One region of the Cronobacter condimenti 1330 genome, then DNA from elsewhere that is predicted to be linked to it. Evidence: predicted binding sites of a transcription regulator. Region 1 holds the regulator's gene; the other holds the start of a gene.
What was found. The regulator PurR, encoded in region 1, represses purine synthesis genes. The targets are predictions, from matches to a motif close to CANGCAAACGTTTGCNTG.
Positions count from the first base shown of each region.

Region 1 (4,592 bases):
GAGCGTGAACATCGCGCCGGCGCCAAGCACCGTGGTCAGCAGCGCGCTTACCACCTGCGGGTGCATCAGCACCGTCAGCTCGCTTTTCACATCCGGACGCTCGCCGCTGCCGCCTTTGGGCAGGGAGAACCAGAGGCTCGCCATCGCCACCAGCCCAAGCCCGGCGGTCGCAAGAAACGACATACGCCAGCCTATCGTTTCACCAAGCCAGGTCGCGGCGGGAACGCCACCGATATTCGCGATAGTCAACCCCATAAACATGGTGGCCACGGCGCTCGCCTGCTTCTGTTTTGGCACAACACTTGCCGCGACGACCGAACCCAGCCCGAAGAACGCGCCGTGATTGAGACTGGTCAGGATGCGCGACGCCATCAGCGTCATGTAGTCAGGTGCCAGGGCCGAGAGCACATTGCCGAGGGTAAAAATCGCCATCAGGAAAATGAGCGCACTGCGTCGGGCGCGATGCGACAGCAGCAGCGTCATAAGCGGTGCGCCAACCATCACGCCGACCGCATAGGCGCTTATCAGCATACCGGCTGCGGGAATCGACACATTCACGCCATTCGCTATCACCGGCAGCAGTCCCATCGGGGAAAATTCGGTCGTGCCAATGCCAAAAGCACCAATAGCCAGTGCCAGTAACGGGAAATTGACTTTCATTAATTGCTCCAGAAATTGTACAACAGCGCCGAATACACCGGCGTAACAGCAGGACGCAGAAAGGATGGCATGTTCAGACCGAATCGATAAGTAACAAAAACAGCAAAATATTATTGCGTATATGTTAAAGATTACGCAAATAGTGTTATTAGCGAATCATAAGGGAATAACGTGAAAAAGAAAGGCAACAGCGAAGGAAAGTGCGTTAAGCGCAGGAATTGTATAAAGAGAGCGGGAGAACGGACGCGTTCTCCCGCGACACGCTTAATGCAGGATGGCAGTAAACGCGCCTGCCACAATTAAACCCAGCACAACAACAGTCGTCACCAGCGAAAATTTCAGATCGGTACTCATGGTATTCTCCTCAAAGACCCCACAAAAAACAGGTAGAGCGCATTTTTACATAATCGGGCCGAAAAATCCTGCGACATTTAACCAGATATGCGTTTTCCCTCTTCCCCTTTCGATAAAGATAAGCCAAAATTCGTCGCTACTTTATTCGGTACCGGCCATCGACCCCTCCTCACGCTAAATGTCGCGTTTCCCGGCATGCCGCACGTCCCCTCGTGGCACACAGGGGTGTGTACAGGCAAACGATTAACCCGTGATTTTACAGGGCTCAGCCAGGGGTCTGGAGTAATTATTAATGGCAACAATTAAAGACGTCGCGAAGCGAGCAAACGTTTCTACAACAACAGTCTCACATGTAATTAACAAAACCCGTTTTGTGGCGGAAGAGACGCGCAACGCGGTATGGGCAGCGATTAAAGAATTACACTATTCGCCAAGCGCCGTGGCGCGCAGCCTGAAGGTGAACCACACCAAATCTATCGGGCTACTCGCGACCAGCAGCGAAGCGCCCTATTTCGCAGAAATTATCGAAGCCGTTGAAAACAGCTGCTTTGCGAAAGGCTATACGCTTATCCTTGGCAACGCGCATAACAATCTGGAAAAGCAGCGGGCGTACCTGTCGATGATGGCGCAAAAGCGTGTGGACGGCCTGCTGGTGATGTGCTCGGAATACCCGGAGCCACTGCTGGCAACGCTTGAAGAGTATCGTCACATTCCGATGGTGGTAATGGACTGGGGCGAAGCCAAAGCGGACTTCACCGACTCGGTTATCGATAACGCTTTTCAGGGCGGTTATCTCGCGGGTCGTTATCTCATTGAGCGCGGGCATCGCGATATCGGCGTGATCCCGGGCCAGCTTGAGCGCAACACCGGCGTGGGACGTTTCTCCGGCTTTATGAAAGCACTGGAAGAAGCAGCTATTAACGTGCCGGAAAACTGGATTGTGCAGGGCGATTTTGAGCCAGAATCCGGCTACCGCGCGATGCAGCAGATCCTCTCGCAGCCGCAGCGCCCGACAGCCGTCTTCTGCGGCGGTGATATCATGGCAATGGGCGCGATTTGCGCCGCGGATGAAATGGGGCTGCGCGTGCCGCAGGATATTTCCATTATCGGCTACGATAATGTGCGTAACGCCCGCTTCTTTAGCCCGGCGCTGACGACAATTCATCAGCCAAAAGAGACGCTGGGCCAGACCGCCTTTAATATGCTGCTGGACCGAATCGTGAATAAACGCGAAGAGTCACAGACCATTGAGGTGCATCCACGCCTTATCGAACGCCGCTCGGTGGCGGACGGTCCGTTCCGCGACTATCGTCGTTAATCCCCGCCGGGAGCCTGTTTACGCAGGCTCCCGCAGCCACTCCCGGTTCAGCGTTTCACTGTCCCCCAGATAATCAAGCAACCAGCGCAGCGCGGGCGAGGCATCACTCTGGCGCCACGTCAGGCAACAGGCCGCATCAGGAAAGGGATTGTCCAGCGTCAGCGCGTGCCACGCCCCACTATCAAGCCATGGCTTCGCAAAGTGCGTCGGCACCATACCGATACAGAGCCCCTCGCCAAGCGCGTCGGCAGCGCAGTACCAGTCCGGCACCACCACGCGCCGTTGGTTATCCAGAAGCCAGGTGATGCGTTTGGGCAGCGAGCGCGAGGTATCCTCCAGCACCAGCGACGGGTAATCGCGCAGTTGATCGTCAGTCAACGCGCCCGCCTGTTGTGCCAGCGGATGGTGGCTCGCCACCACGCAGCGCCAGCTCAACGCCCCCATATCGCGAAACGCAAAGCGCCCGCCCCCGACCGGGATAGCCTGCGTGGCGCCGATGGCAAGCTCTACGCGCCCGTCGGCCAGGGCATCCCAGACGCCGTTAAACACCTCCTGCGACACCAGTAACTCCACATCGGAAAAGTGTCGGTAGAAATCGAGTACCAGACGGCGGGTACGTTCAGGGCGCACAATATTGTCCACGGCGATGGAAAGCTGGCCGCGCCAGCCGTTCGCTATCTGCTGGCACTGTTGTCGGGTGATCATCATTTTTTTGATAACAGAACGTCCTTCACGCAAAAACCAGCTGCCCGCAGGCGTCAGGACCACATCGCGGTGCCGACGCTCAAAGAGCGCTACCGCGAGCCACTCTTCGAGCTGACGTACCGTATAGCTGACCGCAGAAGGCACGCGGTGAAGTTCTGCCGCCGCCGCGCTGAAGCTGCCGTTGCGCGCCACGGCGTCCACCACTTCAAGAGAATATTCGGACCACATTTTCTGCCTGCAAAAAATTTGAACGGAAACGGCAAATATTAGCGTTTCACAAGCCGGATTGCACTCCGTACACTCCTGGCTCTTTCGCGTATTAAGAAGTGAGTTAACGTTATGCGACCTACAAAAGGATTTCTTTGCTGGCTCGCCGGGCTGAGTGTGCTTGGTTTTCTGGCGACCGATATGTATCTGCCGGCGTTCGCCGCCATCGAAGCGGATCTCCACACTGCACCTTCGGCCATCAGCGCCTCCCTAAGCCTGTTCCTTGCGGGCTTCGCGCTCGCGCAATTAGTCTGGGGCCCACTCTCTGACCGCTTTGGCCGCCGTCCTGTGCTGCTGGCAGGACTTGGGATTTTCGCCATAGGCTGTCTTGGCACCGTATGGGTGCAGAGCGCAGGCGCCCTGCTGGCGCTGCGATTCCTTCAGGCTGTCGGTGTTTGCTCGGCGGCGGTAAGCTGGCAGGCGCTGGTGACCGACCGCTACCCGGCCCAACAGGCACGCCGTATCTTCGCCACCATTATGCCGCTGGTCGGACTTTCTCCGGCACTGGCACCGCTGCTTGGCAGTTGGATCCTGAACCATTTTGACTGGCAGGCGATTTTCGTCGTGCTGTTTGCGATTACGCTGGTGTTAATGATCCCGGCGCTGCGTCTGCCTGCGGGCGCGCCGCAGGGCAACCACGACGGTGTACCGCTGAGCTTTGGCATGCTGCTGCGCTCTAAAGCTTACAGCGGCAATGTGCTTATCTATGCTGCCTGCTCCGCCAGCTTTTTTGCGTGGCTCACCGGCTCGCCGTTTATCCTTCACGAAATGGGGTACAGCCCGGCCGTGATTGGTCTGAGCTATGTGCCGCAAACAATTGCATTTATGGTGGGCGGCTACGGTTGTCGCAGCGCGCTGCAAAAATGGCAGGGAGAAAAACTTCTGCCCTGGCTGCTGGTGGGCTACGCGCTGAGCGTTGTCGCGACCTGGCTTGTGGGGTTAAGCGACACGGTGACGCTTACCACGCTCTTAATCCCCTTCTGCCTGATGGCGATGGCAAATGGCGCAATTTATCCTATTGTGGTGGCCGCGGCGCTGCTGCCATTCCCGCAGGCGACCGGGCGCGCCGCGGCGCTGCAAAATACGCTGCAACTGGGCTTGTGTTTTGTGGCGAGTCTGGTGGTCTCCTGGCTTGTGGCAACGCCGCTGCTTTCCACCACCAGCGTGATGCTGTCAACGGTACTGCTGGCGTGGCTTGGCTGGTACCTGCGCGGAGGCCGCGTCGCGCAGGGGTAATCAGGCGAGCGATAATATGCATTTTTTGTTATTAGCTTGCTAACCATCAACG
Region 1 is NZ_CP012264.1:1,942,772-1,947,363, reverse strand. Features, by position in the region: gene AFK62_RS08930 (MFS transporter) at 1-660, opposite strand, end outside; gene cydH (cytochrome bd-I oxidase subunit CydH) at 925-1,014, opposite strand; gene purR (HTH-type transcriptional repressor PurR) at 1,307-2,332, shown strand; gene punR (DNA-binding transcriptional activator PunR) at 2,351-3,265, opposite strand; gene punC (purine nucleoside transporter PunC) at 3,377-4,540, shown strand.

Region 2 (4,592 bases), 860 kb from region 1:
TCTGGCCTGCTGCTGGTGGTTTCTATCGTGGTGATGGGCGTGCGTGGCTTTAACTGGGGTCTCGATTTTACCGGCGGTACGGTTATCGAAATTGCCCTGGAAAAACCAGCTGACCTGGATTTAATGCGCGAATCGCTGGAAAAGGCGGGCTTTGAAGAGCCGCTGCTGCAAAACTTTGGCAGCAGCCGCGACATCATGGTACGCATGCCGCCTGCGCAGGGCGAAACCGGCGGACAGACTCTTGGTAATAAAGTGCTGAGCGTCATTAACGAGGCTACCAGCCAGAACGCGGCGGTAAAACGCATTGAATTTGTTGGTCCGAGCGTCGGCGCGGATCTCGCTCAGGCGGGCGCGATGGCGCTGCTGGTGGCGCTGATCTCCATTCTGATTTACGTCGGATTTCGCTTTGAGTGGCGTCTGGCGGCCGGTGTGGTTATCGCGTTGGCGCACGACGTTATTATTACTATGGGCGTACTGTCGCTATTCCAGATAGAGGTTGACCTGACCATCATCGCCTCGCTGATGTCGGTCATTGGTTACTCGCTGAACGACAGCATTGTGGTATCTGACCGTATTCGTGAAAACTTCCGCAAGATCCGTCGCGGAACGCCTTACGAAATCTTTAACGTGTCGCTGACCCAGACGCTGAAGAGGACGTTAATCACCTCTGGCACCACGCTGATCGTGATTCTGATGCTTTATCTGTTCGGTGGCGCGATGCTGCAGGGCTTCTCACTCACCATGCTTATCGGTGTGGCTATTGGTACGGTGTCGTCGATTTACGTCGCCTCCGCGCTGGCTCTGAAGCTTGGTATGAAGCGTGAACATCTTCTGCAACAGAAGGTGGAAAAAGAGGGGGCGGATCAGCCGTCACTTCTGCCGTAATGGTAAAGCGCGAATGACCTTTAAAAACCGCAGGCCTGGCCTGCGGTTTTTTTTCGCTGTCGAAAGGGGTTATTAATCACGATGCGGTGATGCCGAAGGCCGTCACGGCGGTAAGTATGGGCACGTGCCTTGCTGCAAATCGCGCCCATAAAAAAAGCCAGCAGAGGCTGGCTTTTTCATTGAGGCGTCAGGCTTAGAAGTTGTAACCAACTACCAGATAACCACCCCAACCGGTAGAGCGGGTGTTGTAGTTGGTGAAGGCCAGTTGCGCATCGTCATTCCACTGGCCGCCGTTGTGCCAGTAACGCGCAACCACAGAGTAGTGCCAGTGATCGTAATTCAGCGCAAGAATATGGCTGGACGCGATAGAATCGTTGGTGCGTGTTTTAACGCCATTGAGCGCGTAACCGCCTTTATCGCCGAGATCTGAACCCCAGTCAAAGTTGGTAAAGCCGATATAGCTCAGGTTACCGCCCCACAGCTGGGTAATCGGCACGAAGTATTTCACCTTAAAGCGGTAGCCATCCCACTCGTTCTGGTTCTCGGCATTGTAGTTCTGCCACTGGTATTTAGCGTAGACGTTCAGGGAGAGGCTCATCGGCAGACCGGTGTCGATATCGGTACCGAGGCCCATATACCAGGTGCTCTGGCGGCCAGAAGCGTTGCGCCCCATATCGTAGATATAGTTGTTGGCGAAATACCACTCTTTGAACGGGCCGAACGCCAGGCTGGTGCCGGTCAGCTTATCAATAGAGAAGCGCGGTTCGATCTCCATAAACAGCGGGGAACCGTGGTTCCAGATCCCTTTAGCATCGGTGTTGCCGCCAAAGAAGACCGGCGCATCCAGGTAGCCATAGAAATCAAACCAGTCTTTTTTCGCGAAAGCTTCATATTCCAGATAGGTATCGTTACGGATGGTCGGTCCGAAGCGAGTGTGGTAACTACCCACCACGTTGACGCTCTGGTGCCACCAGTCGGAAACAAACTCACTATTGCTGGTTTCTGCCGCGCTGGCAGTGAAAGAGGTGGAGAGCGCCAGGGCTGCACCGGCAGCTAAAACAATTTTTTTCATAATAGAGCCACTGTTTTAAGGAAATCCCCATTTCTGGGTGGAGTAAAGCTTTCGCCTGCGACGGCTAACCGCCACTGCACAATTTGTGTTGCCTATTATAAGTATCCGGCCTCACAAAAATATGTGGCGTTTCACATTCTTGTCACGTACGTAATCGATTGCGTTCACGTTTGCGTACATCGGAAAGCGGATTCTAGCGGCATAAGGGAACTAAGCCAACCATCACGAGGCCATTTTTGCGTTTATAAGGTGGGAAAAGGCAGAATCTGGCAGAGTGAAAAAGCAAGAAAATGCAGCGGCGCGAATGTAACAAACCATGCGCCGCCAGGGGGCAAGTTACGGCGCTACGATGGCGTCGTCTGCAATCAGCGGCTGGATATCATGTATGCGGATAAAACCCAGTTGATCGGGCGTAATACCAGTGAGCGTCAGCGGTACAGAAACGTCGCTCGGGGCCAGCGTACTGGCAGGAGCGCTGAAAGGCTGATTCTGTACGTTGACTTCCTGATAATTTTCCGTCGTCCCCTGCAACTGGCCCCATTCGACAGTGCCGGTAAATGCAGGTAACGGCTCGTTTGATTCACTCTGGATAAACAGTGTCGCTTGCGTGCCGTTAGCGTCAGCACTCACGTTGCGTAGCGACATCTTCAGCATTCCGAGCTGACTGTTTAGACGGGCAGGGGTATTTGAACCCGGCAGCAGATAAACGCCGCTTTTCGATTTCACATTCAGCGCATTTTGCTGCGTGATTTTAACCGTCTCCTGTTTAAGCTTCGTCATCTCATGATTTAGCGTGCTGACGTTCTGGTGCATCTGACGCACTTCGCTTTGCGGGGCGCAGGCGCTTAAAGCCAGCGCGCTGCCCGCGATCGCCCATTTCAGATAACGTATTGTCATGATTCGCTTTTCCTGAAAACGTGAAGGTGTGGTAATGGTAGTTGTCGCCGCCCCGTTTGGTATAGCGCCTTTGTCTCAAAAAGGTTGCGTCTTTGTAGTCCCGCCAGTTCAGGGTAAACTATTGTTCAGTTAACTTTTTCAGTCAGGAAGCGCTATGCATTGCCCGTTCTGTTTCGCCGTTGACACGAAAGTGATCGATTCCCGCCTGGTGGGCGAAGGATCCTCGGTGCGCCGTCGCCGCCAGTGCCTGGTGTGCCATGAGCGTTTCACTACATTTGAAGTTGCGGAGCTGGTCATGCCGCGCGTGGTGAAAAGCAACGACGTGCGCGAACCTTTCAACGAAGACAAACTGCGCAGCGGCATGCAGAAAGCCCTTGAAAAACGCCCGGTCAGTTCTGACGATGTAGAAATGGCCATTAATCACATCAAATCCCACCTGCGCGCCACCGGTGAGCGCGAAGTGCCGAGTAAACTTATCGGCAATCTGGTGATGGAACAGCTTAAAAAGCTCGATAAAGTCGCCTATATCCGTTTCGCCTCGGTGTATCGCAGCTTCGAAGATATCCGCGAATTCGGCGAAGAGATCGCCCGCTTACAGGATTAACTGATGTCCGATGAATTTTACATGGCCCGCGCGCTCACGCTCGCGAGCCAGGGGCGCTTTACCACGCATCCGAACCCGCGTGTGGGCTGCGTTATTGTCAAAGACGGCACGATTGTCGGCGAAGGGTTTCACTACCGTGCAGGCGAACCGCATGCCGAAGTCCATGCGCTACGCATGGCGGGCGACAAGGCGCGGGGCGCAACAGCGTATGTCACGCTTGAACCGTGTAGCCACCACGGGCGGACACCGCCGTGCTGCGACGCGCTAATTAACGCTGGTGTCACACGTGTGGTCGCGGCGATGCAGGACCCGAACCCGCAGGTGGCGGGGCGCGGCTTATACCGTTTACAGCAAGCGGGGATTGAGGTCAGCCACGGCCTGATGATGAGTGAGGCCGAAGCGCTGAACAAAGGCTTTCTCAAACGTATGCGCACCGGTTTTCCGTTTATCCAGCTGAAACTTGGCGCATCGCTTGACGGGCGCACCGCGATGGCGAACGGCGAAAGCCAGTGGATAACTTCTCCGCAGGCCCGCCAGGACGTGCAGCGTCTGCGTGCTGAAAGCCATGCTATCCTCACTACCAGTGCCACGGTGCTGGCCGACGACCCGTCAATGACCGTGCGATGGGACGAACTTGATGAGACCACGCAGGCGCAGTATCCGCATGAAAATCTGCGCCAGCCGCTGCGTATCGTACTTGATCGTCAGAACCAGGTGACGCCCGCGCACAAGATAACTAATCAGCCCGGCGAGACGTGGCTTGCCCGCGCTTGCCCTGATGACACCGTCTGGCCACAAGGCGTGGAACAACTGCCGACGCCTGTGCATAACGGCAAGCTCGATCTGGTTCTGCTAATGATGCAACTGGGCAAACGCCAGGTGAACAGCATTTGGGTTGAAGCAGGCCCGCATCTTGCCGGCGCGTTGCTTCAGGCAGGGCTGGTGGATGAACTGATTGTGTATATGGCCCCGAAACTGCTCGGCAGTGAAGCCCGCGGGCTTTTCGCGCTGCCTGAACTAGCCCATCTGGCCGACGCGCCGCGCCTGGAATTTCGCGACGTCGTTCAGGTCGGCCCCGATTTGCGCCTGCGCCTGACGCTCGCCTGAGAGTGGGACGTAAAACGTAAGCAGTGC
Region 2 is NZ_CP012264.1:1,087,741-1,092,332, forward strand. Features, by position in the region: gene secF (protein translocase subunit SecF) at 1-885, shown strand, start outside; gene AFK62_RS04985 (nucleoside-specific channel-forming protein Tsx) at 1,079-1,957, opposite strand; gene AFK62_RS04990 (SadB/YajI family lipoprotein) at 2,294-2,854, opposite strand; gene nrdR (transcriptional regulator NrdR) at 3,009-3,458, shown strand; gene ribD (bifunctional diaminohydroxyphosphoribosylaminopyrimidine deaminase/5-amino-6-(5-phosphoribosylamino)uracil reductase RibD) at 3,462-4,565, shown strand.
Region 2: a site for PurR is predicted at 2,105-2,122, ahead of AFK62_RS04985 (nucleoside-specific channel-forming protein Tsx). Genes of this name have one in related genera too.